3 regions of the Micromonospora sp. NBC_01412 genome follow, and region 2 is predicted to be linked to each of the others. Evidence: riboswitches for the same ligand, from Rfam matches in the RefSeq annotation. Region 2 holds a riboswitch; each other region holds the start of a gene.

Region 1 (9,611 bases), 3.7 Mb from region 2:
TGTTGTACAACGCCCCCGGCCGGATGGCCAGCATCGGTGGCGATCACCGCGATCCGTCCAGGGCGGGCGCCTTCGTGGTGTTCGCCGCGCCCCGGATCGACTACGACCGGCACGACTCCGACCAGCAGCGCGGCATCGTCCGCGAGCGGTTCGCCGGGCTGGGCTGGAAGGCGCCACGACTCCTCGCCGCGCTGGAGGAGGCGACCGACTTCTACTTCGACTCGATCTGCCGGGTGGACATCTCGCCGTGGTCCAGCGGCCGGATCGCCGTAATCGGTGACGCCGCCTGCGGAGCCACGATCGGCGGGATGGGCACTGGTACCGCGGTGGTCGCGGCGTACGTCCTTGCCGGCGAACTGGCCGCCGCCGACGGCAACCACACCGTCGCGTTCCCGCGCTACGAACGGCTGCTCGCCGACTTCGCCCGGCGCTGCCAGAAGGGCGGCGACACCACAGGCAAGTTCTTCGCGCCGCGCACCGCTACGGCGGCGCGGGTACGCAACGGACTCCTCAACCGGCCGCTCCTCATGACCATGATGCTCAGGACGGCCGAGGACCGCAGCAACAACATCGAGTTGCCGGACTACCCCGAGCCGGCGATCGGCCTGCCGCCATCGTGGAACTGAGCCGACCGATCCGCCAGGGCCGCCGGTGGGACGCCTGCTCCACGGGGTTCCTCCGTCAGGGTCCGTGGAAGCGGCACCGTCCAGAGTCGGGGCCATCGAGGGTGGGCCGCCGGAAATGGCAGGGGCGGGGCTGGCCGGTGGACGACCGACAGCCCTCGTCAGTTTCCCGACGACCCCAACTGCCGAGCCTCGGCGATCGCCGCTTCGATGGACTGCCGGGCGCCGCCGGTGCGCGCAACGACCAGCACCAGGACCTGCTTGATGCTGTCCAGGGCCTGTAGCAGCGGCCCGGGCTGCCCGCCCTGCAGGATCATGGTGACCAGCTGCCGCGCCTCATCGACCTGGGTGATGGCCCCGGCCGCCACATCGCGGGCGCCGCGCACGGCGCTCTGCACAGGCGCCAGCCCGGCGATTGTCTCCTGCGGGGTGGCTTCGTGGGGCACTGCCATGGTGGCCTTCGTCGCCTCACCGATCGAACCGGCGAGCCCACCCAGGCCGCCCTGGATGCCCGTGATCGCGTTCCGCACCCGCGCCACGCCCGCCGCTACGGCGACGAAGCCAGCGCCTGCGGCCCGCAGCGCCACCTCCTGCGCCTGCCTGTCGGCGGCGGCTGCCAGCCCCTGTGCGCGTTCGACGCCGCTCGTCAGCGCGCGGAGTTCACCGGTGATCTTCTCGATGTGCGACACGTGGCCGGCATCCCCAATCGATGACAGTGAAGGTGTTCGACAGCTGAAACTACCGGGGTCTCTGCGGGGCCACCAGCCACTGGCGGGGCAGCCGGCGTGGCGGGGTGGGCTGGTGTCGGCGTACGGCCCGGCCCTGATGTGCACAGGCGCGTACGGCTGAACGCGCACCCCCGAACCCCCTCCTTGTGACTGATGACCAAAGTGCTAATCTGGTCATCAGTCACAAGGAGGGGTCATGGTTGACCAGCAGCCCACCGATCAGATCGAGCGTGCCGACCGGATCCTCGACGCGGCGAAGGAGCTGCTGCTGCGCTGGGGATACCGTCGGGCGACCATCGACGAGATCGCCCGACGCGCCGGTGTCGGCAAGGGCACCGTCTATCTGCACTGGCGCAGCCGCGAGCAGCTGTTTTTCGCTGTCGGCGCCCGGGAGGCAGTCGCGATGCTCGGCGCGGTGGTGACCGCGATGCGCCACGACCCGCAGGAGATCGCGCTGCACCGGTACATGCGCCGGTTCTTCCTGGAAGCGATGTCACGGCCGGTGCTGCGCGCGATCTTCACCCGGGACGCCGAGGTGCTGGACCGTTTTCTGTCCAGCCCGGCCCGCCGACCGCTGCAGAGCGCCAAGTTGCTGGCCTCCCGCGAATACCTCGGCATGCTCGCCGACGACGGCCTGCTGCGGGCCGGGCTACGCCCGGAGGATCTGGACTACACCCTGCCCGCAGTCATGTTCGGCTTCTTCGGCATCGACCCGCTCCTTTCTCCTGAGGTTGCACTGGCCCTCGCGGACAAGGCCGACCAACTGGCCGACACCCTGCGCCACGCGTTCGAACCGGCGAAGCCGCCACCGCCGGCGCGGTTCGCCACCGCCGCGCCACGGGTCATCGCCGTCTTCGACCGGCACGTCGACGACTACCGCCGCGCCACCTACGGCTCAGCAACCGAAAAGAGGTGACGAGCATGGGCAAGGACATCAGCGACCTGCACCACGTAGGCCTCGTCGTGCGAGACATGACAGCGGCGATCGAGACCTACCGGCGGCTTGGCTTCACCCTGCCGCCGCCGGCCTATCCGACACTGCCCACCGCCCCCGGAACGCTCCCCCGTCCGGTCGGCGCGGCGAACACCCACATCTACCTGCGTCGCAACTTCGTCGAGATCGTGACCGTCGTCGACGATGGGCAGCCGATCCCCGGCGACGCCCACCTGATCCCGCTCGACGTTCCCGACGACAGACTGCCCGGGCTCCTGGCCGCCGTCCGTGGCACCGCCGCCAACCTCGCCGCCTTCCTGGACCGATTCCAAGGCGTGCACATCCTCGTCGTCGACTCCGCGGACCTCGACTCCGCCGCCGCGCGGCTGGACGCCGCAGGCGCCGGGCACGGCGGCGTACACGCGGTGCAGCGCCCGATCGAAACCGCTGACGGCACCCGGATGGTCCCGACCCGCTACCTGGAGATCAACAGCGACGAGACGGACGCGCCACGCGGCCGGCTGCCCGAGGGCAGGGTCGGCATCGCCGAGAACACCGCCGTCGAGGGGCAGCAGCACCCGGAGCACGCCAACGGCGCCGTCGACCTGATCGGATGCCTGCTGTGCGTACCCGACGACGCCCTGCCCGACGTCGAGCGCCGCTACGAGACATACCTCGGCCGCGCCGCCCACCGCAACGGCTCCACCCGGACCTTCGACCTCGGCGACGCCTCAGTGATCGTCGTCGCCGAGTCCGCGCTGCCCGACGTCCTGCCCGGCGAGCGCCCGCCGGCCCTGCCCGCTTTCGTGGGGTACACGGTCGCGGTACACGACATCGCCCAGACCGAGCATCATCTACGGACCGCAGGGGTGCCGTACCGCACGCCCCGACCGGACGAGATCGTCGTACCGGCCAGCGAAGCCCTCGGCGTCGCGATCATCTTCCGTTCCGCCATCGACTGACATCCGAACCCCCGCAGACGCAGCCATGACGCGGAAGCGAGATCGCCGACATCTGCTGGGGGATTCGCCTGTCACGGTCGGCTCAGAAGTCGTCGTCGAAGCCGACGGTGCCGGTCACCCCGACCTGGTACGCCGACACCCGCCGTTCGAAGAAGTTGGACAGTTCCTGCACGTCCTGCAACTCCATGAACGCGAACGGGTTGGTCGACCCGTAGTGAACGGGGATGCCGAGCTGCGCGAGCCGACGATCGGCGACGTGCTGGAGATACTGACGCATGTCGGCCAGGGACATCCCGGACACGCCCTGGCCGAGCAGGTCCTCGGCGAACTGGACCTCGCACTCGACGGCCTCGGTGAGCATCAGGCGTACCTGGTCTGCGAGGTCGTCGTCGAACAGGTCCGGTTCCTCGCGGCGGATCGTGTCGACCACGTCGAAGGCGAAGGCCATGTGCATGGACTCGTCGCGGAACACCCAGTTGGTGCCGGAAGCCAGGCCGTGCAGCAGTCCCCGGGAACGCAGGAAGTAGACGTAGGCGAAGGCGCCGTAGAAGAAAAGCCCCTCGATGCAGGCGGCGAAACAGATCAGGTTGAGCAGGAACACCCGCCGGTCCTGCTTCGACCGCAGCTCGCGCAGGCCCTGGAGGGAGTCGATCCAGCGGAAGCAGAAGTCGGCCTTACGCCGGATCGAGGGAATGTTCTCGATGGCGTCGAACGCGGCGAACCGCTCGTCCTCGTCGGGCACGTACGTGTCGAGCAGGTTCAGGTAGAACTGGACGTGCACGGCCTCCTCGAACAGTTGCCGCGACAGGTAGAGCCGACCCTCCGGCGAGTTCACGTGCTGGTAGAGGTTCAGCACCAGGTTGTTGGCGACGATGGTGTCGCCGGTGGCGAAGAACGCGACGAGGCGGCTCACCAGGTGCCGCTCCGCCGGGGAGAGCCGGTCGAGGTCGGCGAGGTCGGCGTGCAGGTCGACCTCCTCCACGGTCCAGGTGTTGCGGATGGCGTCGCGGAACCGGTCGAAGAAGTGCGGGTAGCGCATCGGGCGGAGGGTGAGGTCCATCCCCGGGTCGAGCAGCATGTGTGTGGTCCTCGGATCGGTGGCGTCGGTCGGGGCGGTCACTGGCAGGATTCGCACGACTCGGGGTTCTCCAGGGAGCAGGCCACCGCCTCGTCGACGGTCACCGCCAGCGCGACGGCACCGACGGGACCAACGGGGTTCACCGGTCCGGCGGGGGCGACGGTGGCCTGCTGGATCCGGGTGGCGGGGCGGGACCGCAGGTAGTAGGTGCTCTTCAGCCCGGCTTTCCAGGCGTACAGGTACATCGAGGAGAGCTTGCCGATCGTCGGAGCGGCGAGGAACAGGTTCAGCGACTGCGACTGGTCGATGAACGGGGCGCGGGCGGCGGCCAGGTCGATCAGCGCCCGCTGCGGCAACTCCCAGGCCGTGCGGAACAACCTCCGGACCTCCACCGGCAGTTCCGTGATGCCCTGCACCGATCCGTCAGCGCGCTTGATCGCCGACCGGACCTGGTCGGTCCACAGGCCGCGGGCCTTCAGTTCGCGTACGAGAGCGGTGTTGACCTGAAGGAACTCCCCGGACAGGGTCTCGCGCTTGAACAGGTTCGACACCTGCGGCTCGATGCACTCGTAGCACCCGGCGATGGAGGCGATGGTGGCGGTCGGGGCGATCGCCACCAGCAGCGAGTTGCGCAGGCCGTGCGCGGCGACGCGCCCCCGCAGCGCCCTCCAGCGCTGCGCCTGGCTGCCCGTGACGCCCCACAGGTCCGGCTGGAGCTGGCCCCGTGCCGCCCGGGTCTCGGCGAACGCCGGGTGGGCGCCGAAGCGTTCCGCCAGGTCGGCGGAGGTCTCCAGGGCGGTCAGGTACAGCTCCTCGGAGATCCGGGTGGACAGTTCCCGGGCTTCCCGGGAGTCGAACGCCAGCCGCAGGGCGAAGAACACGTCCTGCAGGCCCATCAGCCCGAGGCCGATCGGCCGCCAGCGGGGGTTGCTCGCCGCTGCCTGCGGGGTCGGGTAGTAGTTGATGTCGATGACCCGGTCGAGGAACGTCACGGCGGTACGGACGGTGGCGCGCAGCCGTTCCCAGTCGAGGCCGCCGTCGGTGAGGTGGGCGGCGAGGTTGACCGAGCCGAGGTTGCACACGGCGGTCTCGGCGTCGCTGGACACCTCGATGATCTCGGTACACAGGTTGGACAGGTGCACCACGTTGCCCGGCTCGGCGGTCTGGTTGCACAGCCGGTTCGCGGCGTCCTTGAACGTCATCCACCCGTTGCCGGTCTGCGCGAGGGTCCGCATCATCCGCCCGTACAGCTCCCGGGCCGGCACCTGCCGCACGTACCGGCCCTGCGCCTCGGCCGCCCGGTAAGCCGCGTCGAACTCCTCCCCCCACAGGTCCGGCAGTTCCGGCACCACGTCCGGGTCGAACAGCGACCACATCCCGTCTGCCTCCACCCGGCGCATGAACTCGTCCGGGACCCAGTTGGCCAGGTTCAGGTTGTGGGTGCGTCGGGCGTCCTCACCGGTGTTGTCCCGCAGTTGCAGGAACTCCTCGATGTCCGGATGCCACGGCTCCAGGTAGACGCAGGCCGCGCCCTTGCGCCGGCCACCCTGGTTGACCGCCGCCACCGACGCGTCCAGCGTCCGCAGCCACGGCACGATCCCGTTGGACTGCCCGTTGGTGCCCCGGATCAGCGCGCCCCGCGACCGGACCCGGGAGAACGCGATGCCGATGCCGCCGGCGAACTTCGACAGGTTCGCCACCTGCGCGTACCGCTGGTAGATCGAGTCCAGTTCGTCGCGCGGGGAGTCGACCAGGTAGCAGGAGGACATCTGGGTGTGCCGGGTGGCGGAGTTGAACAACGTCGGCGAACTCGGCAGGTACGCCAGGCTCGACATCAACCGGTAGAACTCGATCGCCTCGTCCGGGGCTTGGGACAGGCCGCAGGCCACCCGCAGCAACCAGTACTGCGGGGTCTCCACCACCAGCCGGCTCGTCGGGTGGCGCAGCAGGTACCGGTCGTGGACCGTGCGCAGCCCGAAGTACTCGAACCGCAGGTCACCGTGGGGGTCGACGGCGTCATCGAGCTGCGTGGCGTTGGCGGCGACGAAAGCGGCGGTACCGTCGCCGATGAGGCCCTCGACGTGTCCCCGTCGGATCGCCTCGCTGAACGAGCCGATGCCCTGCCTGCGGACCTCCTTGTCGATGTAGCCGGCCAGCAGGCGGGCGGCCAGCCGCGAGTACTGCGGCTCCTCACCGATCATCTCGGCCGCGGTCTGGATGGACAGCCGGTCCAGCTCGGCGGTCGTCGCGCCGTCGTACAGGCCGCTGATCGTCCGCGTCGCCACCCGCAACGGGTCGACGTCGGCGAGGCCGGCGGTCCACCGCTCGACCGCTCGGACGATCCTGTTGACATCGACCGGCTCGGTGCCGCCGTCGCGCTTACGGACACGCATCTGCGTCCGCCGCCGGCCCGGTGGGGCTGCCTCGTCGGCCACCATGCCGTCGGCCGGGACAACCTCGGTGACTGCCACCACTCACTCCTCGCGGGCTCGAGACCTGATGGCCTTCGGACGCGTGGAGGCAGACACCGGCGGACGTCACGCCGGCAGGGCGCGGGTCAGGTGGCGTCGGCCGTCCCACGCGGCCTCGGACCGCCACCCACCCCGGTATGGGTGCGCGGCGCGCTGGCAGGTCTTCGGACTCGCGGGCGTGACCGGGCTCGCCGGTCTCCTACTGGCCGTCGCTTCCCAGGCCGCTGGCGGCCCAGTGCTGATGACGGCGGTCGTTCCCACTCACCGCTGCGGGGCAGTCCCGGTTTTCCACCGGGTTCCCTGTTGCCTCGACCGCCCGGATGAGCGGCCGAACCAGCTGCGCCCAACACCATATATAGGGACTGCGGCGTTGTCACACCCCACATGTCGAGTTCGGGCGCGTCGGAGGCCGCGGCGGTGAAGCCTCGTCGATTCCTTCAGGGCCGGGACCGATCCGATTGGTGGAGCGGGTCTGGATCCACGGACGGCGGACCCGGCCGGTAGGACCGGAACGGAAGTCGACCGGTCGGGTTTCGGACCGTCATCCGTACACAAGGGATGGTGACCTCCTACGGTGACATCCGGCACGCCAAGGGGATGGACGTTGCCGGGAATCACCCCGGTGGCGCGATTCAGGCGTTTTACAGGGGGTTGTCTCGATGCACGTTCGGAGCCGCGCCATCGCGGGTCTGGTCGCCGGGGCTGTTCTGTTGACAGGCCAACCGGCGGCTGCGGGCACTGTACCGGGCAGGACCGCCGACGACGGCGCGAGCACCAGCGCTCGCGCCGCCACGAGAACAGTCGGCGGCGATGCGACGCGTATCGCCGCCCGCACGGCCGCGGCCCAGTCGGTGCCGGGGCACACCGGGCTGGTTCCCAGCACGCCGCGCAATGACGTACCGAGGATCACCGACGGCGAGATCACGGACATCGAGGTGATCGGCAACCGGGTCTTCATCGCCGGCTCCTTCACCGCGATCGCCAACGTCGGCGGGACGCCGGTGGCGCAGCCGTCGCTGGCTTCGTACAACATCGACACGGGCCAGATAGACACCGGCTTCCAGCCGACGTTCGACGGATCCGTCGAGGCCGTCGAGGCCTCGCCGGACGGCTCGTCGCTCTATGTCGCCGGCTCGTTCAACACGGTCGGTGGCCTGACGAAGCGCAAGATCGTACGGCTCGACCCGGTCACCGGTGCGCCGATCGCGGCGTTCACCGCGCAGGGGAACGGGCGCGGGACCGCTCTGGCCGTGAGCAGCACCGCGGTGTACGTGGGCGGCCAGTTCACGAAGGTGAACAGCGTGAACCGCAGCGGGCTGGTCGCGCTCAACCCGACGACGGGGGCGGTCGACAGCGGGTTCAACCTGCCCCTGTCCGGCGGCATCGGCGTCGGCGGCATGCTCACCGTGCAGCAGCTCAAGCTGACGCACGACGGCAGCAGGCTGCTGGTCGTGCACACCGGTCGTCAGATCGCCGGCCAGGACCGCTACGGCGTCGGTCTCGTCGACACCGCCACCAAGGCCCTCCTGCCGTGGCGCACCCGCCTGTGGGAGGACAACCTCTCCTTTGTCGGCGGCATCCAGCGGGTCTTCGCCGGTGACGTCGCGCCGGACGACTCCTACTTCGTCGTCACCAGCGGTTCGGGAGGCGACCGCCCGCCGATCAACGACACGGCGATCGCGTTCCCGGTGGCCGGCAACGACCACGTCGAGCCGATCTGGGTGTCGCGTCACTTCGACAGCATCTACTCGGTCGCCATCACCGAGACGGCCGTGTACGTCGGCGGCCACTTCAGTTGGCAGGAATCGCCGACCTCCAACGTCCCGTGGCCCGGCCTGGACAACGTCGGGTACGGCACGGGCCAGGGCCTGAGCGGGTACGGTCTCGGCGATCAGGTGGTCCGCCGTGACCACCTCGGCGCGCTCGACCCGACCACGGGCACGGCGATCGAGTGGAACCCGGGTTCCAGCTCGTACGAGGGGGAGAAGGCCCTCCTGGCCACCCCGCGGGGCCTCTTCGCCGGTGGCGACGGCAACACCAAGGGCGGCCTGCCGGTGGGGCGGGTCGGCTTCTTCGACCTCACCCAGGCACCGGCGCCCTCGCCGGTCGACACGACGATCGTCACGCCCATCGAGGGGGCGGTCAAGCAGGCCAACGCGCCGTTCGTGCTCGACGGTCAGGCGACCTCTCCGGCCGGCGTCACCAAGGTCGGGATCGAGATCCAGAACCGGGGTTCCAAGAAGTACCTGCAGGACGACCTGACGACGTGGGGCGCCGCCAACAGCATCAACGCGGCAGTGGCAGCGGTGAACACCGTCTCGACCTCGTGGTCCCTCACGGTGTCGCTGCCCGTCGGCGAATACCAGGTCCAGGCGAAGACGTTCGGTAACAGCGGCCAGAGCGATGCCTCGAAGGCCGTCAAGAAGATCGAGACCTTCAGCTTCGACGACCTGCCGCCAACGACGAAAATCACCTCGCCGCCCCCTGGCCTGGTCGCCGCTCAGAGCTTCGTCGCGACCGGCACCGCCAGCGACGACAAGGGCGTCAGCGCGATGACGTACTCGTTCCGCAGGTCGGACAACCATTACCTCCAGGACGACGGGACGGCCGCACCGGTCTACAACACGTTCCGGGGCGAGCCGGACGTCATCGGCGCGCTGTCGACCACCTGGCAGGTCGAGGTGGCCCTCCCCACCGAGGGCGACTGGAAGATGACGGCCACCGCCATCGACAACGCCGGTCAGAGCGACCTGCGCGGCGACACCCGGGACTGGATCATCTCGGCGACCGGCGTCGCGCCGTCGGTGGCCATCAG
Region 2 (9,611 bases):
GTGGTCTCCGTCGTCACCGGGTAGACGAGCGCCTCCTCGATCACGTCGTCCGGGAGCAGACCGGCGGCGATGCGGCGCGCGTTGGACTGCTTGCCGACGCCCTGGTGGTAGGCGACGACGTCCGCCGCGCCGATCAGCCGGGCGGCCTTCAGCGTGACGAGCTCGGGATCCCCCGGGCCGACCCCGACGCCGAACAGCCGCCCGCTCACTCCGCCTCCTGCGCCAGGGCGTTGAGCGCCGAGGCGGCCATCGCCGAGCCGCCGCGACGCCCGGTCACCACGAGGTACGGCACGTCGAGCCCGGGTGCGTCGGCGGCGAGGTCGATGAGCGCCTGCTTGGACTCGGCCGCACCGATGAAACCCACCGGCGTGCCGATGATCGCGGCCGGACGCGGGGCACCGTCACGCAGCATCTCCAGCAGGTGGAACAGGGCCGTGGGGGCGTTGCCGAACGCGACGACGGCACCCTCGATGTGCTCGGCCCACAGAGACACCGCCACCGCGGACCGGGTCGTGCCCCACTCGCGGGCGAGCGCCGGGACCTCGGGCTCGCGCAGGAAGCAGCGGACCTCGTTGTCGCGGGGCAGCCGGGCGCGGGTGACGCCGGCGGCGACCATGTGCGCGTCCGTCAGGATCGGCGCCCCCGCATCGAGCGCCGCCCGGGCTGCCGTCACGAGACCGGGGTGGATCACCAGGTCCCGCGTCAGGTCGGTCTGCCCGCACGCGTGGATCATCCGCACCGCGACCTTCTCGGCGTCGGCCGGGACGCGCGACAGGTCGGCCTCGGCGCGGATGGTGGCGAACGAGTCGGCGTAGATCGCCGTGCCGTCGGTGACGTAGTCGTAGCGGCGTGTCGGTGGGGCGAGAGTCATGCATTCTCCAGATCGGGGACGAGCAGGGTGCGCCGTGGCGTGACGACGAGGTCGCCGGCACCGAGGGCGCGGACCTCGTCCATGAGGCGAGCATCCACCCGGCCGTCGGGCACCGCGAGGTGCAGTGCGACCCGGCCGTCGTCCTGCGCGATCCTGCCAAGCGGGGGCGGTGGCGTGCTCACCCGGGTCCCCGCAGCACGCTCGAGCACGGTGCCCAGCACTGCTGCGCCGGAGCCGGGCAGTTCGTCGACGTGCCAGGGGGAGCTCGGTTCGCTACCGGCGAGCTCGGCGAACCGCACGGCGAGTGTCGTCAGCGCCGCAGCGGCTTCGCCCAGCGGGACCACCGGACCCCACGCCGACGTCCCGGCGCGCAGCTGCGCGGTGCTCGCGTCGAGCGCCACGAGACCGAGGTCCAGGTCGCGCTCGACCAGGTCGCCGCGGCCGTCGTCGAGCACGAACAGGAACCGGCCGGCCAGCGCGGCGAGCAGGGGCTCCGCGCACAGCCGGGTGTCGAGGTCAGCGACGACCGGGCGCAGGTCGGCGCGGCCACCGCTGCGCCCGGTGAGCGGTGAGGCCAAGATGTTGCGCACCCGCTCGTGCGACGTCGACGGCACGAGCCCGGTCGCCATGATCACGTCCACGACCGCGTCCGGCAGGCACCCGTCGTCGTGTTCGATGCCGCGCACCTGGAGGTTGGCGCGGCTGGTCAGGTGGACCGTGCCGTCGCCGTGCCCACCCGCCACCTGGACGAGTGCGCCGAGCGCCTCGGTCGTCACGGCGCCACCGGGGACGCGCACCCGGACGAGCGCGCCGTCGTCGGCGATCCAGGGACGCAGCAGACCGGGACACAGGTCGCGGCGGGTCCTCTCGGTCACGGCGCCATCGTGCCAGAGCCCGTCTCGGGCACCGTCGGTCGGCGGTGCTACGTTCGTCCTGCCAGCCAAACTCAGCAATGAGCCAGGGAACCCGGTGAGAGTCCGGGACTGACGCGCAGCGGTGAGGGTGACGGGCGGAGCACGATGCCACTGGACCAACGGTCTGGGAAGGCGCTCCGTCCGGCTGAACCCGAGTCCGAAGACCTGCTGGCCGCAGACCCCGTCTGCGACACCTGCCCATCCAGGCCTCGCGCACAGGCCTCCGGACGAAGGAAGACCGTCGTGTCTCGTCATCCTCGCTCGCACCAGATCGGTTCCTCCCAGCACGTCCTGCCCACCTGGCTCGTCCGCTCCTGACGTCGTGAGCGTCCTCATCCACGTCGCGACCGCGCTGCCGGACGCCGCCCGACCAGCGGTGCTGCTCCGGGAGGCCGAGGCCGCCGGCGCCCGTCTGGCATTCCTGCAGGGCGGGGAGCCGACGCTCACCCACGTGCTCGACCTGCTGCACGCCGACGGCGTCCGAGAGGTTCGCCTCGAGCCGGTGAGCACCGACGACCTGACCTACGCCCGCTCGTGGGTGGGACGCGTCGCCGGCCACTGGCACCGCCAGCAGATCGACCCGCCGGTCATCCGGTTCGGAGAGCGGACCATCACCGGTCGCGAGGCACCGTTGTCGTCACCGGCTTGGGACGCGCCCCCGCCGCACCGGCACCATCTGCTGCTGTGCCGCGGCCCGCGCTGCAGCGCCCGAGGCGCGGACGAGACCTACCGCGCGATCGTCGGCGCGCTCGTCGAGCACCGGCTCACCGACTCCGACGTCCTCATGGCGCAGACCGGGTGTTTGTTCCCGTGCAATCACGGCCCTGTGGCCGTCGTCCACCCCGACGGCGCCTGGTACGGGCCGGTGCGATCCGGCGACGCGGCACGGCTGGTCCGCGAGCACCTCTGCGCCGGTCGCCCGGTCGACGACCTGCGCCTCGGCTCCCGGACCATCTCCACCGAAGGAGAAGCATGACCCGCATCGCCCTCATGTCCACGTCGGACACCGACCTGTTGTCGGCGCGTGCCAGCGGCTCGGGCTACACCTGGGCCAACCCTGCCCGGGTCACCGACGAGCGCCGCCATGCCCTGACCGCAGAGGCGGACCTGGTCGTGCTGCGCGTGCTCGGTTCGCCCGAGGACGTGCGGGATGTCGCCGCCCTTGTGCGGAACGCCGGACGTCCCCTGGTCGTCCTCGGCGGGGAGCGGACGCCGAACGCCGCACTCATGGAGCTGTCAACCGTGCCGATCGGCGTCTGCGCCGAGGCGCACCGCTACCTCGCCGAGGGCGGCGCGGAGAACCTGCGTCAGCTGCACGCCTTCCTCTCCGACACGGTGCTGCTGACCGGCGAGGGCTTCGAGCCGCCGGCCATCCTGCCCGAGTGGGGCGTGAGCCGGCAGGCAGCCGGGAGCGAGCTGCCCCGGATCGGCGTCCTGTACTACCGGGCACACGAGATGAGCGGCAACAACGCGTTTGCGCACGAGCTCGCCGACGCGATCGACGCGACCGGCAAGGCCGTCGGCGTGCCGATCTTCGTCTCCTCGCTGCGGGCGGCGCCCGACGAGCTGTTCACCGAGCTCGCCACGCTCGGCGCGATCGTCGTCACCGTACTCGCCGCCGGCGGCTCCAAGCCCGCCACCGCCAGCGCCGGCGGCGACGACGAGTCCTGGGACGTCGAGCGGCTGCGCGCCTTGGACATCCCCATGCTGCAGGCGCTGGCGCTCACGTCCAGCAAGGCCGAGTGGGAGGCATCCGACGACGGCGTCACCCCGCTCGACTCCGCGACCCAGATCGCCATCCCCGAGTTCGACGGCCGGCTCATCACCGTCCCGTTCTCGTTCAAGGAGGTCGACGCCGACGGTCTGCCGCGCTACGCGACCGACGCCGAGCGGTGCGCCCGCGTCGCGGGCATCGCAGTGAACCACGCGCGGCTCCGACACGTCCCACCGGCCGAGCGCAAGGTGGCCCTCGTCCTGTCGGCCTACCCGACCAAGCACAGCCGCATCGGCAACGCCGTCGGCCTCGACACGCCCGTGTCGGCGATCCGGTTGTTGCGCGCGATGCGCGACGCCGGCTACGACCTCGGCGCGCCCGGCGAGATCCCCGGGCTCGACCCGCTCCCGCCGGTCGAGGGGGAGGACCTCGACACGACGGCCGGCAACGCGCTCATCCACGCGCTGATCGAGGCCGGTGGCCAGGACGAGGAGTGGCTCACGCAGGCCCAGCTCAGCGAGTCGCACGTGCGCATCGGCCGCGACGACTACCTGCGCTGGACCGCCCACCTGCCGGACGAGCTTCGTGACGCCATGGTCGAGACCTGGGGCGAGGCCCCCGGCTCACTGTTCGTCGACGACGCCGGCGACATCGTGCTGGCCACGCTGCGCGCGGGCAACGTCGTCATCCTCATCCAGCCGCCACGCGGCTTCGGCGAGAAGCCGGTCGCTATCTACCACGACCCCGACCTGCCACCGTCGCACCACTACCTGGCGGCGTACCGCTGGCTCGAGCACGGCTTCGGCGCCGACGCGGTCGTGCACCTGGGCAAGCACGGCTCGATGGAGTGGCTGCCGGGCAAGAACGCCGCGCTCTCGGCCGCGTGCGCCACGGACGCGGCCATCGGCAGCATGCCGCTGATCTACCCGTTCCTCGTCAACGACCCAGGCGAGGGCGCCCAGGCCAAGCGCCGCGCGCACGCCACGATCGTCGACCACCTCGTGCCGCCGATGGCGCGCGCCGAGAGCTACGGCGACATCGCCGCGCTCGAGCAGCTGCTCGACGAGCACGCCAACGTCGCGGCCATGGATCCGGCGAAGCTGCCCGCGATCCGCCAGCAGATCTGGACACTCATGCAGTCCGCCCAGATGCACCGCGACCTCGGGCTGGAGGAGCGACCCGACGACGAGGAGTTCGACGACTTCCTGCTGCACGTCGACGGCTGGCTGTGCGAGATCAAGGACGTCCAGATCCGCGACGGGCTGCACGTGCTGGGCCAGGCGCCGACGGGGGAGGCACGGGTCAACCTCGTACTCGCCGTGCTCCGGGCCACGCAGGTGTGGGGCGGCCAGAACCGCGCGCTGCCCGGCCTGCGCGCCGCCCTGGGCCTAGCGGAGGACGCCCCTCTCCCCGCCGTCGACGCCGTGGAGAGACAGGCCCGTGCCTTGGTCGAGGCGATGGAGAAGGCCGGCTGGGTCGTCGATGCGATCGGCACGCTGCACGACGACCCGGTCGTGTGCGACGTCCTGCGGTTCGCCGCCGAGCAGGTGGTCCCGCGCCTGGCCGCCACCACCAACGAACTGACCAACGTCCTGCACGCGCTCGCCGGCGGCTTCGTCGAGGCCGGGCCGTCCGGCTCCCCACTGCGCGGACTGGTCAACGTCCTGCCGACCGGTCGCAACTTCTACACCGTCGACCCGCGTGCCGTCCCGTCGCGCCTCGCGTGGGAGACGGGACAGGCGATGGCCGAGTCGCTCGTCGCCCGGCACCTCGCCGAGACCGGCGAGCACCCGCGCTCGGTCGGCCTGTCCGTGTGGGGGACGTCCGCCATGCGCACGTCCGGTGACGACATCGCCGAGGTGCTCGCGCTGCTGGGCGTGCGCCCGACCTGGGATCCGGCCTCGCGACGCGTCAATGGCCTGGAGGTGATCGACCTCGACGAGCTGGGTCGTCCGCGCATCGACGTGACCGTGCGCATCTCGGGCTTCTTCCGCGACGCCTTCCCACACGTCATCGAAATCCTCGACGACGCCGTGCAGATCGTCGCCGGGCTGGACGAGCCCGACGAGCTCAACTTCGTCCGGGCGCACACCCGCGAGGACCTCGCCGAGCACCGTGACCTGCGGCGGGCCACCACCCGGATCTTCGGCTCGAAGCCGGGCTCGTACGGTGCCGGCATCCTCCAGGTCGTCGAGTCCGGCACGTGGCGCGACGACGCCGACCTGGCCGCGGTCTACACCGCGTGGGGCGGCTTCGCGTACGGCCGCGGCCTCGACGGTGTCGCGGCCACCGACGACATGCGCGCCAGCTACAAGCGCATCGCCGTCGCGGCGAAGAACATCGACTCGCGCGAGCACGACATCGCCGACTCCGACGACTACTTCCAGTACCACGGCGGCATGATCGCCACGGTCCGCGCGCTGACCGGCGCCGAGCCGAAGGCGTACGTCGGGGACTCGACCGCGCCGGACGCCGTACGCACCCGCACGCTGCAGGAGGAGACCAACCGCGTCTTTCGCTCACGCGTCGTCAACCCGCGCTGGATCGCGGCGATGCAGCGCCATGGGTACAAGGGCGCGTTCGAGCTCGCCGCGACTGTGGACTACCTGTTCGGCTTCGACGCGACCGCCGGTGTCGTCCACGACTGGATGTACGAGTCGCTGGCCCGCGAGTACGTCCTCGACGAGACGAACCAGGAGTTCATGCGCCGCGCGAACCCCTGGGCGCTGCGTGGCATCGTGGAACGGCTGAACGAGGCCGCTGACCGCGGGCTGTGGTCCGAGCCGGACACCGAGATCATGGCGGAGATGGCGCGGGTGTACCTGGAGGTCGAGGGCGACCTGGAGGACGACGCGTGACCCGACGCCTCGCGCTCGTCGGGCTGGGCCCGGGCGACCCCGAGCTGGTGACGGCCCAGGCCGCCCGGGTGCTCAACGAGGTCGCCTACTTCCTCGTCGCCGACAAGACCGGGCAGCACCCGGGCACGGCCGACCTGATCGCGATGCGCGAGGCGATTTGCGGGCGGCACGTCACAGGGGAGTGGCGGCTCGTGCACGTCCCCGACCCCGAGCGGGACCGTGCCGACCCGGTCGACTACGCCACCGCGGTGCGCGACTGGCACGAGGCGCGGGCGCAGGTCTACGAGCAGGCGCTGCTGGACAACCCGGGAGACGCGGCGGTGCTCGTGTGGGGCGACCCAGCCCTGTACGACTCGGCGATCCGGTTGGCGGACCGCATCGTCGAGCGTGGACGCGTCGATGTCGCGGTGGAGGTGGTGCCCGGTGTCAGCAGTGTCCAGCTGCTCGCGGCCCGCCACCGACTCGTGCTCAACGCGATCGGTGGCCCGATCACGGTCACGACCGGCCGGCGCCTGCTCGAGGACGCGGCAGACGGTGACAACCTCGTCGTCATGCTCGACGGGGCGTTGACCTGCCGTCGGCTGCCCGAGCCCTGGACCTGGCGGATCTGGTGGGGCGCGAACCTCGGCTCGTCCGACGAGCAGCTGGTGGCCGGCCGCCTGGACGAGGTCGCCGACGCGATCTGGTCACGACGAGCGGAGGTGAAGCAGGGTCGAGGCTGGGTGATGGACACCTACTTGTTGCGTCGACACTGAGCAGCGGGGAATTCGACCAACGCGACGCGGTACGCCGGCCCCGCACCCGTTACGCACCCGCGCGTTGATCCGGGCGCCCCGGGCCCGCCCTCGGCGGCCGTGTCGGTCCCTTGTCAGGGCCGTGTCAGGCGGCTCGCGCACGCTGTGTGACATGACAGCTGACCTGATGATCGAGGCCGAATGCCTCGTCAAGACCTTCGGGAAGACGAGGGCGTTGCAGGGCGTGGACCTCGCGGTGCCCCGGGGCACGGTGCTCGGGGTGCTCGGACCCAACGGCGCCGGCAAGACCACCGCCGTACGCATCCTCTCCACGCTCCTGACCCCGGACGGCGGCACCGCCCGGATCAGCGGGTTCGACGTCGTCCGCGACGCCGAGCGGGTCCGACAGAGCATCGGCCTCACCGGCCAGTACGCCTCGGTCGACGAGGACCTGACCGGGCGGCAGAACCTGGAGCTGTTCGGCACCCTGCTGGAACTGGGCCGCCAGGGCTCCCGGCGGCGGGCCGCCGAACTGCTCGAATGGTTCGACCTGACCACCGCCGCCGACCGGCAGGCCAAGACCTACTCCGGCGGGATGCGGCGACGGCTGGACCTGGCCGCCAGCCTCGTCGGCTCACCCAGCGTGATCTTCCTGGACGAGCCGACGACCGGGCTCGACCCGGCCAAACGCGAGGACATGTGGGACGTTGTCCGCTCGCTGGTCGCCAACGGCTCGACCGTCCTGCTCACCACGCAGTACCTGGAGGAGGCCGACGCGCTCGCGGACGCGATCACGGTGATCGACCACGGGCGGGTCATCGCGTACGACACACCCGAGGGTCTCAAGCGGGTGGTCGGCGGCCAGACTCTCGAGGTCCGGCCCGCCGACCCCGCGCAACTGCCCGGCACCGCGGCGATCCTGACCGAGGTCGGCTCCGGCGCCCAGGCAGACGAGATCCGCAAGGGTGTGCTCGCGGTGCCGGTCGCCGGCGACGCGGCCCTGACCGAGAGCGTCGCGCGGTTCGCCGCCGCCGGCATCGCGGTCACCGAACTCTCCCTGCACCTGCCGAGCCTGGATGAGGTGTTCTTCACCCTCACCGGGCGTACGGCAGCCGACGACGACACCACCAACCGCACGGAGGTCGCGGCATGAGCACCCTGGTCGAGGCACCGCCCGCGACGAACAGCCCGCTCTCGACGGTCACGGCGAGACCACGACCGTTCCGGCTCGTCCGACATTCGTTGGCGCTCGCCAAGCGCAGCCTCATCAAGACCTGGCGTACGCCCGAGGCGCTCATCGACGTCACGCTGCAACCGGTGCTCTTCCTCGTCATCTTCGTCTACATCTTCGGCGGCGCGGTCGCCGGGTCCACCCACGACTACCTGCAGTTCCTGTTGCCCGGAATCCTGGCGCAGACCATCGCCACCGGCGCCATCGCGATCGGTGTCAACCTCAACACCGACATCGCCAAGGGCATCTTCGACCGCTTCCGGTCGTTACCCGTCCCCCGCTCCGCGCCGCTGGTCGGCGCGGTCCTCGGTGACGTCGTACGGTATGTGATCGTCACGATCTCCACCCTCGCGATCGGCTATGTGCTCGGTTTCCGAATCGACTCCGACCCGCTGCGGGCGATCGCCGGTTGCCTGCTCGCGGTGCTGTTCGCCCTCTGCCTGAGCTGGCTGCCGGTCCTCGTGGCGATGAAGGTGCGTACCCCGGGCGCGGTGCAGGGCCTGATGTTCGCGCTGATCATGCCGCTGAGCTTCGCGTCCAACGTGTTCGTCAGCGCCGACACCCTGCCGGGCTGGATGCAGGCCTTCGTGGACGTCAACCCGATGACCCACCTCGTGGCGGCGGTGCGCGGGCTGTTCCTCGGCACCCCGGTCGGCTCGCACGTGTGGTGGACGCTCGCCTGGTGTGCCGGCTTCGTCGCGCTGTTCATGCCGCTGGCGCTGCGCGCGTACCGCAAGAAGATCTGATTCAGGCGAGCAGGTCTTCCATCAGTTCGCGGATCCGGGCGGTGGCCGCGGCGATCGGCCGCTCACGCCACGCGGCCAGCGACGGCTCACGCTGCTCCTCGTCACCGAGGGCGGCGTTGAGCCGCTCGCCGCCTTCGGGTGGGAAGAAGGTCCGGTCGTTGGCGCCGAGCCGGGTCCCGAGCGCGGCCAGTTCGCGGGCGGCCGCGACGTCGCCCCGGTGCGCCGCGAGTTCGGCACCGCCCACCACCAACGCCCCGATCACCGGCAGGTCCCTCGATGACAGCGCCTCGTCCCGGGCGAGCCTCAGCAACGCGACGGCGTGGGCGTGGGCGTGGGCGTCGGCGTCGCCTCCCGGCACCCGCCGGGCCTCGGCCACCCGCAGGTGAAGGACCGCCACCGCGACCCGGAGGAGGACGCGCGGCTGCGGCGGCGGCCCGGTCCACCCGGCGAGGCACCGGATCACCTCGTCGGCGTGGGCGAGTACCTCGTCGTACCGCTCGCGCTGCCAGGCGAGGTGGGCCAACCCGAGGCGCGCCTGCGCGA
Region 3 (9,611 bases), 3.3 Mb from region 2:
CGCCGCGAGCGTGTCGTCCACTCCCTGGACCAGGTCGTTGGTGAACGCGGCCAGCACGCCGTGGACCGGATCGTCCGTCGCCTCCGGCTGTGCCGGTGCGACGCGGAGCGTGTCACCCGCAACTGCGTCGTTGGCCATGTGGGCGAGCGTATCCTAGGGTTGCGAGTTGCGTCGATTCCTGCGTCGATATTCGAGGAGGGCTGGTGGACGTCGACCTCACCGCCGCCTATGGCCGCTGCCGTGAGCTGCACAAACGTCATGGCCGCACCTACTATCTGGCCACCCAACTGCTTCCCGCCTGGAAACGGCGACACGTGCACGCCCTGTACGGATTCGCCCGGTACGCCGACGAGATCGTCGACCGCACCGAGGACCTGCCGCCCGCCGAGCGGGCCGCCCGGCTCGACGACTGGTCGGCCCGATTCCTGGCCGGGCTGCATGGCGCCCCGGTCGGCGACCCACTGCTGTCCGCCGTGCTGCACACCATCGCCGTGTTCGACCTCGACCGAGCCGACTTCGCGTCGTTTCTGCGCAGCATGGCGATGGACCTGACGGTCACCGCGTACCCGACCTACGACGACCTGCTCGACTACATGGAAGGCTCGGCCGCCGTCATCGGCACCATGATGCTGCCGATCCTCGGCAGCTCCGACCCCGCCGCCGCCCGGGAGCCCGCCCGCCAGCTCGGCCTCGCCTTCCAGCTCACCAACTTCATCCGGGACGTGGCCGAGGACCTGGCGCGCGGCCGGACGTACCTGCCGGACGAGGACCTGGTCAAGTTCGACGTCACCCGCGAGGACCTGCGCGCCGCCGCCGCGCGCCGCCGCGCCAGCCCGAAGATCCGCGAGCTGATCGAGTACGAGGTGACCCGCGCCCAAGCCCACTACGAGGCCGCCGCCCCGGGCGTCACCCTGCTCTCGCCCGCCTCTCAGGCCTGCATGCGTACCGCATACGTGCTCTACGGCGGCATCCTCGACGAGGTGGCCGCCCAGGACTACGACGTGTTCACCCGGCGGGCGCTGGTGCCCCGGCGGCGGCGGATGGCCGTCGCCGGGCGGGCCCTGCTCACCCCGGCCGGCACCTCGGTCGTGGTCCCCGGGCCGGGCCTGGCGGGTGGCGTGGCCTGATCCCGGTGCCTCGTCACAGGCAGGAGTGCAGCGCCTCCACCAGCTCTTCGACCCGGTCGTGTTCGGCGAGCCTGGCGGTGGCGTACGCGAACGTGTAGCCCCGTTCCGGGTCGGCCCAGGCGGCGCTGCCGCCGATCCCGCCCATGCCCCAGCTCCCGTCCGGCTCCCGCTGCATGCCCAGCGTCCAGCAGGCCCGGCGGCCCAGGACCAGGTCCGGGCCGTCGTACTGTGTCCGGGTCGCCTCGGTGACCAGGTCCGGCCCGAACAGGCGCACCCCGTCCAGTACGCCGCCCGCCAGCAGGCCGGCGTAGAGGCGGGCCAGGCCGGCTGCGGTGCCGTGCAGGTTCACCGCCGGCACCTCCGCGCCCCGCCACAGCGGGCTGTTCAGCACCGCCAGGTCCAGCCCGCCCGCCGGGTTGCCCAGCGCCCGCGCCCACAGCGACCCCGGCTCGCCCAGCGCCCGGGCCGGCCAGCCCGGATCGGCGTACGACAGCTCGGCGCACCGCCGCTGGTCCGCCGCGCCCAGGCCGAAGGCCAGGTCGAGCCGCCACGGTCCGGCGATCTCCTCGGCCAGGAACCGGCCCACCGGCCGCCCGTCCACCCGCCGCACCAGCTCGCCCACCAGGTGCCCGTACGTCCAGGCGTGCTCGCCCGAGACCGTCCCCGGCTCCCACTCCGGCTCGGCGGCGGCCAGGTCGGCGCAGAGCAGGTCCCAGTCGGCGACCGCCCCGGCCGGCCGGGGCACCGGGAACGCCGGCAGCCCGGCGGTGTGGCTGAGCACCTGCCGGACGGTGGCCGGGGCACGGAACCCCGGCCAGTGGTCGGCGACCGGGTCGTCGAGGTCGAGCCGGCCCCGGTCGACGAGCGCCAGCAGGCACAGCGCGGCCAGCGGCTTGCCGACCGAGTAGACGTTGACCAGGGTGTCCGGCGCCCACTGCCGATCCGGCCGGCTGGCACCGGCGACGAGGTCGACGACCGGCCGGCCGTCGTACCAGACGGCGAGGCCGGCCCCCGTCTCCCGGCCGGCGGAGAACAGGTCGTGGAAGCAGTCCCGGACTGGGCCGAAGTGTGGGCGCATCCGGCCACGGTAGGGGAAACGCGCGGGCGCCGGCACGGCGACACGGTGCGGTGCGATGGTCGCCGGTCGCGCCGTGCGGAATGCTGGCGGCATGGCGGAACCGGAACCGGAACTGGTGGACGTGGTCGTGGTCGGGCTCGGCGTCGGCGGCGAGGAGGTCGCCGGGCGGCTCGCCGAGGCGGGCCTCGACGTCGTCGGCGTCGAGCGGAGCCTGGTCGGCGGGGAGTGCCCGTACTGGGGGTGCATCCCGAGCAAGATGATGATCCGGGCGGCGAACGCGGTCGCCGAGGCCCGGCGGGTCAACGAGTTCGCTGGCGCGGCCCAGGTCCAGCCGGACTGGGCGCCGGTGGCGAAGCGGATCCGTGCGGAGGCCACCGACACCTGGGACGACCGGGTCGCCGTGGAACGGTTCACCGGCAAGGGCGGCCGGTTCGTGCGTGGCAGCGGCCGGCTCGACGGCCCCGGCCGGGTACGCGTCGGCGACCAGGTCTTCCAGGCCCGGCACGGGATCGTGCTCGGCACCGGCACCCGGCCCTCCGTGCCGCCGATCGCCGGGCTCGCCGACACGCCGTACTGGACGAACCACCAGGCCGTCGAGGTCGAGGAGTTGCCCGGGTCGCTGCTCGTGCTCGGCGGCGGCGCGATCGGGCTGGAGCTGGCCCAGGTCTTCGCCCGGTTCGGGGTGGCGGTGACGGTGGTGGAGGCGGCGGACCGGGTGCTCGCCGTCGAGGAGCCCGAGGCGTCCGAGGTGGCTGCCGCCGCGCTGCGCGCGGACGGGGTGCGGATCTCCACCGGGGTGAAGGCCGAGCGGGTCGACCACGACGGGCAGGCGTTCACGCTGGTCGCGGCCGGCGGCGTCGAGTTCACCGCCGAGAGGCTGCTGGTGGTGACGGGCCGGCGGGCGCACCTCGGCGAGCTGGGGCTGGACGGTGTCGGGGTCGACCCGTCCCAGCGGTACCTCGCCGTCGACGACCGGATGCGCGCCGCCGAGGGCCTCTGGGCGGTCGGCGACCTGACCGGCGAGGGCGCGTTCACCCACATCGCCATGTACCAGGCGGCCATCGTGGTGGCCGACATGCTCGACCACGTCCGGCGGGCACGATCCGGCCCGGACGCCAGCGGCACCGCCAGCGCTGGCGGCGGAGCGGCGAGCACGGCGGGGGCCGGGATCGCCGGCGGCGTGCCGCACGCCGACTACCGGGCGCTGCCCCGGGTCACCTTCACCGACCCCGAGGTGGGCGCGGTCGGGCTGACCGAGCGGCAGGCCCGCGAGCGGGGCATCAACGTGCAGGTCGGCGTGAGCCAGCTCGGCTCGTCCACCCGGGGCTGGATCCACCGGGCCGACGGACTGATCAAGCTGGTCGCCGACGCCGACCGGGGCGTGCTGGTCGGCGCGACCTCGGTCGGCCCGGCCGGCGGGGAGGTGCTGTCGGGCCTGGTGGTGGCGATGCACGCGGCGGTCCCGCTGCCCCAGCTCCGGAACATGATCTACGCGTACCCGACGTTCCACCGCGCCATCGAGGACGCCCTGCGCAACCTGAGGTAGTGCCGACGTCCGACGCGCGCGGGTCGTGCCGGTGCGGTACGGGCGGTCAGGGAGACGCGGGCGCGCCGTGCCGGCCGGCGCCCGCGGCGAAGCGGGCCGCGCCCGCCGCCGCGTCGGCCGCCAGCGACTCCGCGCCGTGGGCCAGCTCGACCGCGAGGGCCTCCGGCTCGGTCAGGTTGGCCCCGGCCAGCACCGCCGCCCGGTCGTTGCGCAGGCAGGTCTGCGGGTGGCGGGCGATCCCGGCGGCCAGCCGCTCGGCCTCCGCCCGGGCCTCACCCGGCGCGGCCAGCCGGTTCACCAGACCCATCGCGTACGCCTCCTCGGCCGGCACCGGTCGGCCGGTGAGGATCAGGTCCATCGCCCGGCTCTCGCCGATCAGCCTGGGCAGCCGGAAGGTCCCCCCGTCGACCAGCGGCACCCCCCAGCGCCGGCAGAAGACCCCGAGCACCACGTCGGACTCGGCCACCCGCAGGTCGCACCAGAGGGCCAGCTCCAGCCCGCCGGCCACGGCGTACCCGGAGATCGCCGCGATCACCGGCTTGGACAGCCGCATCCGCGTCGGGCCCATCGGGCCGTCGCCGTCGGGCTCGACCCGGTTGCCGCTGGGGGTGCCGATCGCCTTCAGGTCCGCCCCGGCGCAGAACGTCCCGCCCGCCCCCCAGAGCACGGCCACCGCCGCCTCCGGGTCGGCCTCGAAGGCGCGGAACGCGTCGGCCAGGGCCCGGGCGGTCGGCCCGTCCACGGCGTTGCGGGCCGCCGGCCGGTCCAGGATCACCGTGGTCACGGCCCCGGCGCGTTCGACCCGTACCCCCATCGGCGTCCCTCCCGGTCGGGCGGCTCGGCCCTCGGCCGCACCCTTCGGCTGGTGGCGTCCGCCCCGACATCGACCGTAGCGGCCCGTCCGTCCCGACGGCACACGGGCGGGGCGTTAGCATCGGCGACGGCACGATCATGTGAGGTGCCCCGCGCCTGCGGGGAGAATCGGGAAGCCGGTGGGAATCCGGCACGGGCCCGCCGCGGTGACCGGGGAGCCGCCGTCCACGCGCGTCACGCGCAGCCACTGGCCGCACGGCTGGGAAGGCGGACGGTTGGGCGTCGATCCGGGAGTCCGAAGACCGGCCTCGCGTCGGGTGCCCACCTCCCAACGGTGGGCCGAGCGCAGCGGGAGCCTGCCTGTGGACATCTACGACACCATCCACCGCCGCCGGGACGTCCGGGCCGAGTTCACCGGGGAGCCGGTGCCGGCGGACACCCTGCACCGGATCCTCGACGCGGCGCACGCCGCGCCCAGCGTCGGCTACTCGCAGCCGTGGGACTTCGTCCTGGTCCGGGACGCCGGGACCCGCAGCCGGTTCCACGAGCACGTCCAGGTCGAACGGGACACGTTCGCCGCCACCCTCGACGGCGAGGCGGCCGAGCGGTTCGCCCGGATCAAGATCGACGGAGTGCTGGAGTCGACCCTGTCGATCGTGGTCACCTACGACCCGGCGCGGGGTGGCCCGGCCGTCCTCGGGCGGCACGCCATCGCCGACGCCGGGCTCTACTCGGTCTGCCTGGCCATCCAGAACCTGTGGCTCGCCGCCACCGCCGAGGGGCTCGGCGTCGGCTGGGTCTCCTTCTACCGGGAGCCGTTCCTGGCCGGGCTGCTCGGCATCCCGGACGGCATCCGGCCGGTGGCGTGGCTCTGCCTCGGACCGGTCACCCACCTGGCGACCGTGCCGGACCTGGAACGACACGGCTGGCGGCGGAAGCGCCCCCTCGCCGAGGCGGTGCACCACGACCGTTGGGCGGCAACCGACCGGCGAACGGTTGATTCATGAACCTCGATTACTGAGATAGCGTGACCATCACTCTCAGTTCTCAACCCGCTACGTTCGGGAGGATCTTCATGCGTGCCACCGTCAGGGTCCTGCTCGCCTCCGTCCTCACCACCCTCGGCCTGACCGTCGCCGTCGCCACCCCGGCCCTGGCCAGCGCCCCCGCGCCCTTCTGCGAGTCCGGCGCGTCGCAGTTCTACTGCGACGCCACCAGCACCGGCACGACGACCTGGACGGTCACCTGGTACTCCGGCAGCGTCGGGACCTTCACGACCGCCGGACCGACCCTCTTCGCTGGCTGCCCCTTCTCCAACATCGGCCTGCCGGTGCGGGTCAACTACAGCTACTTCGACGGCAGCGTGACCCAGTACAGCGACACCGGTAGGTTCACCTGCCGCAGCGGCCCTTGGCAATAGCGGCCGGGTCCCGCGCCGCCGGCCGGTCGGCGGCGCGGGACCCCACCGCCGGCACCCCGGACTGGTGACGTGCGGATACGGCGGTGCCGGCCGCGTCCCCGGACTGCCGGTCGACACGTACGGCGACGGGCTCGTCACCGTCGACCGGTTTGCGCCCGCTCCTGCCGGGAAGTCGGACGGGATGCGGGCACTCTTGACGAGAATCGAACAGAATTCGGCGCTGGACGGGGTCGGGGACCGGCTGCAGCGCGCCGTCCAGGCCACCATCCGCCCGCAGCGGGTGCGCGACCTGCTGCACGGCGTCTTCCTCGGGCATCCGCTGCACCCGGCGCTCGTGCAGGTGCCGGTGGGCGCCTGGATCAGCGCCGCCGTGCTCGACCTCATGCCCGGCCAGCGTCGGGCGGCCACCACACTGGTCGGGCTGGGCACCGTCGGCGCCCTCCCGGCGGCGGTCGCCGGGCTGAACGACTGGGCGGCCCTCGCCCGGGACCAGCGCCGGATCGGCCTGGTGCACGCCGCCTCCACCACCGTCGGCCTGGCCCTGTACGCGGGCTCGCTGGCCGCCCGGCTGCGTGGGCGGCACGGGACCGGGCGGGCGCTGGCGTACCTCGGGCTGACCGCGGCGAGCGCGGGGGCGTACATCGGGGGGCACCTGGCGTACAAGCAGGGGGCCCAGGTCAACCAGAGCGTGCCCGAGCTGCACCGGATCAGCGACGGTTGGCACCCGCTGGCGGACCTGGCCGGGCTGCCGCAGCGGAGGCTGGTCACCCGCGAGATGGACGACGTCTCGGTGATCCTCTACCGGCACGGCGACGAGGTCACCGTGATGCTGGAGCGCTGCCCGCACCAGGGCGGCCCGCTCGGCGAGGGCGAGGTCACCGAGATCGGCGGGCACGCCTGCGTGGTCTGCCCATGGCACGGCAGCACGTTCCGGCTCAACGGCGGCGAGGTCATGCACGGGCCGTCCGGGAACGACCAGCAGATCCTGCCGACCCGAGTGATCGACGGGGTGTTGCAGGCCCGGCTGCCCTGAAGCTTCCCGCGCCGGTCGCGCCGCCGCTCCCGCCGGGTCGGGCGCGGCACTCCGCTGTGGGCCGGACCCGGCGACGGGGCGGCCGGCGTCAGTTCCGGCGGTGCCGGCCGGAGACCAGGGACCGCGCGCCGGCGGCGGCCCGGGCGATGCCCGGGCGGCGGCGCAGCCCGAGGACCGCGCCGATCTGCGCCCCGACGATGCTGGCCACGGCGAGCACCGCCGAGACCGCGAGCGGGCGGTTCAACTGGTCCTCCTCGCTCGCCCGGGACGCCCCGGCGGCCAGCGCCGGCTGCGACCCGGAGGGCGGCTGGCCCACCTGCTGGGTGCTGCGGGTGGACTCGGCCGACGGCTGGGTGGTCGACGGTGCGGGTGCCGGGCGGGTGGCCCGCGGCGTCGCGGCCGGCGGCGTCGCCGGGGTCGCCGGGGTCGCGGGCGCTTCGGCGGCGGCCGGCGGGGTGGCCGGGGCTGCCGGCGGGGGAGTGACCGCGCCGCCGGGGGTGGGGGCCGTGGGCCGGGCCACCAGCCGGCCGGTGGCGTGCGTACGGGCCCCGGCGTCGCCCGCGCCGTCGGGCAGCCTGATGAGCTGCCCCGGGCGGATCCGGTCGGGGTCGTGCAGCCGGTTCAGCTTCGCCACGTCCCGGTACCGGTCGAAGTCGTCGAGGTAGCGCTCGGAAATCTCGCCCAGGTAGTCGCCCTTCGCCACCCGGTACACCGCCGGCTCCACCGGCTCGGGGAGCTGGGCCGTCGTGGTGACCACGACCGGCGGCGCCGTCCGCGCGCCGACCGGGAGCGTCGCGCTGACCGGCCGCGCCGCCGGGGCCGCCGCGGCGACGGCCGGCTGCGCCGCCGTCGGGTACGGGCCGGCCAGCACCGTCGCCGCGCTGGCCGCGGCCGGGCTCGCCGCAATGATCAGGGCCACCGACCCGACCAGCGCCGCCGCGGCCCGCTGCTGCCGGCTCATGCCGGGCAGCCGGGGTGCCTGCCGGCGCAGCGACTGCGCGCCCAGCTCCACGAGCACCGAGAAGGCGAAGGTGGCCCAGCCGAACCAGCCGACCAGGGCCAGCGCCCGCAGGAAGAGCTGGCCGTCGTCCCGGCTGGTCAGCGTGGCGCCGATCTCGGCGAGGGCGGGTACGTGGTCGGGGAGCGGGTTGCCGGCGAACGCGATCAGCGCCACCGGCCCCCCGACCAGCACCGCGATCAGCACGACCAGCGCGCCGAACCCGGTGAGGACCTGTCCGGTCCGCCGTGCGGCGGAGCGACCCGGTGCGGCCATGGCGTTCCTTCCCTTCCTACGGGTCCTCGGTGAGGGCCCGCGCGGTGGCCTCACCGGAGACGGTGACGGTGTTGCCGAAGCCGAAGAAGCCGAGCATGTACCGGTCGTAGGTGACCGTGACGCGTACCCGGACGAGGGTCTCCCCGCCGACGACCGGGAACTCGACGGAGGAGGCGGTCACCTCCGTCGCGGCGAGGTAGCTGCTCACCGCGGCCCTGGCGGCCACCTGGTCGATCACCTTGGGCCCACCCTCGATGGCCTTGGCCCGGTCGATGGACTGGCCGCCGGTCCGGGCCGCCTCCGCGGCCAGGTTGTCGGCCCGCTGCATGGACCGCAGCTGACCGGCCCCGTCGAAGGCCAGCCCGATGATCGCGAGGACGCCGATCATCCCCGCCGCGAGGAACAGACTGACCCGGCCGTCGTCGCCGCGGAGCCGGCGGGCGACGTGGCCCCGGCCGCCGACCGCCCCCCGGTGCGCCGTGCCGGTGCCACCACCGTGGCGCTGCCGCCCGGATCCGGTACGCGGGTGCCGCGCGGGCGGGCGGGCGGTCACGACCGGCTCCGGTAGCGGTCCAGCGGGGAGGTGAAGGCGGCCGAGACCGTCCGGTTGGTCGGCATCGCCGGCAGCAGCGACAGGTCGATGTCGGCGAAGGACACCGTGCAGGCCACCCGCACAGTGACGGCGGCGGGCTTGCCGGGATCGCTGGCGAAGGCCTCGTCGAAGCTGACCGCATCGCCGCCCACCGAGCCGCTGAAGGTGAGTGTCGGCTGGCCGGCGCAGTTCGCCCGCTGCCAGTCGAGCTGGTTGCTCGCAGCGGCCCGGGCCTGCTGCCGGGCGGTGGCGGCGTCCCGGGAGATGGAGGCGGCCCGGGCGGCATCGTGCGCCGCCGACTCGATCGCCTCCTGTGCGATCGCCGTACGCCCGGCCACGCCGGCCAGCACGAGCAGCGCGAGGAACGCCGGGGCGAGCACGGCCACCTCGACGGCGACCGAACCGCGATCGTCCCGTCGCGGTTGGCGGGCGGCGACCGCACCGCGTCCGCCCCGTCGTGAGCGGGTGGCCGGCGGACCACCCTCGTCCCGCCTCGGGCGGTGGGCAGCGTCCGGATCGACGCCGGGGCGGCGTCGGCCGGGGGCCGCGTCCCACGCGTGCCGCAGGAGCCGGGCGACCCGAAACCGGCGCCAGTCGTCGGCCGGCACGGCATGTCTCCGCACGTCGCTCATCCCGTCGTCCACCGTTCGACCGTGCCGTGGGCGGTCTGTCGCACCGGGAAGCTCACCCAGGGGACGACCGACAGGGCGGTGCCGGTCACCGTGCAGG

What was found. Region 2 has a riboswitch for cobalamin ahead of OG617_RS34560 ((2Fe-2S) ferredoxin domain-containing protein). Riboswitches for the same ligand answer to the same signal wherever they lie in the genome.
Region 1: linked by a shared signal. The riboswitch ahead of OG617_RS17070 (ribonucleoside-diphosphate reductase subunit alpha) and the one ahead of OG617_RS34560 ((2Fe-2S) ferredoxin domain-containing protein) in region 2 are both predicted to bind cobalamin.
Region 3: linked by a shared signal. The riboswitch ahead of bluB (5,6-dimethylbenzimidazole synthase) and the one ahead of OG617_RS34560 ((2Fe-2S) ferredoxin domain-containing protein) in region 2 are both predicted to bind cobalamin.

The regions. Positions count from the first base shown of each region.
Region 1 is NZ_CP109528.1:3,693,705-3,703,315, reverse strand. Features, by position in the region: gene OG617_RS17095 (FAD-dependent monooxygenase) at 1-626, shown strand, start outside; gene OG617_RS17090 (DUF6244 family protein) at 785-1,312, opposite strand; gene OG617_RS17085 (TetR/AcrR family transcriptional regulator) at 1,548-2,267, shown strand; gene OG617_RS17080 (VOC family protein) at 2,273-3,247, shown strand; gene OG617_RS17075 (ribonucleotide-diphosphate reductase subunit beta) at 3,330-4,325, opposite strand; gene OG617_RS17070 (ribonucleoside-diphosphate reductase subunit alpha) at 4,364-6,763, opposite strand; cobalamin riboswitch at 6,934-7,149, opposite strand; gene OG617_RS17065 (hypothetical protein) at 7,456-9,611, shown strand, end outside.
Region 2 is NZ_CP109528.1:8,056,350-8,065,960, reverse strand. Features, by position in the region: gene OG617_RS34575 (precorrin-2 C(20)-methyltransferase) at 1-209, opposite strand, end outside; gene OG617_RS34570 (precorrin-8X methylmutase) at 206-871, opposite strand; gene OG617_RS34565 (sulfite reductase subunit beta) at 868-1,746, opposite strand; cobalamin riboswitch at 1,792-1,973, shown strand; gene OG617_RS34560 ((2Fe-2S) ferredoxin domain-containing protein) at 2,108-2,761, shown strand; gene cobN (cobaltochelatase subunit CobN) at 2,758-6,357, shown strand; gene cobF (precorrin-6A synthase (deacetylating)) at 6,354-7,112, shown strand; gene OG617_RS34545 (ATP-binding cassette domain-containing protein) at 7,264-8,244, shown strand; gene OG617_RS34540 (ABC transporter permease) at 8,241-9,068, shown strand; gene OG617_RS34535 (BTAD domain-containing putative transcriptional regulator) at 9,070-9,611, opposite strand, start outside.
Region 3 is NZ_CP109528.1:3,288,054-3,297,664, forward strand. Features, by position in the region: gene OG617_RS15095 (polyprenyl synthetase family protein) at 1-138, opposite strand, end outside; gene OG617_RS15100 (phytoene/squalene synthase family protein) at 204-1,127, shown strand; gene OG617_RS15105 (serine hydrolase domain-containing protein) at 1,141-2,205, opposite strand; gene OG617_RS15110 (dihydrolipoyl dehydrogenase family protein) at 2,297-3,751, shown strand; gene OG617_RS15115 (crotonase/enoyl-CoA hydratase family protein) at 3,798-4,565, opposite strand; cobalamin riboswitch at 4,691-4,890, shown strand; gene bluB (5,6-dimethylbenzimidazole synthase) at 4,927-5,571, shown strand; gene OG617_RS15125 (hypothetical protein) at 5,640-5,984, shown strand; gene OG617_RS15130 (Rieske 2Fe-2S domain-containing protein) at 6,166-7,017, shown strand; gene OG617_RS15135 (LysM peptidoglycan-binding domain-containing protein) at 7,106-8,290, opposite strand; gene OG617_RS15140 (hypothetical protein) at 8,307-8,678, opposite strand; gene OG617_RS15145 (TadE family protein) at 8,840-9,448, opposite strand; gene OG617_RS15150 (TadE/TadG family type IV pilus assembly protein) at 9,511-9,611, opposite strand, start outside.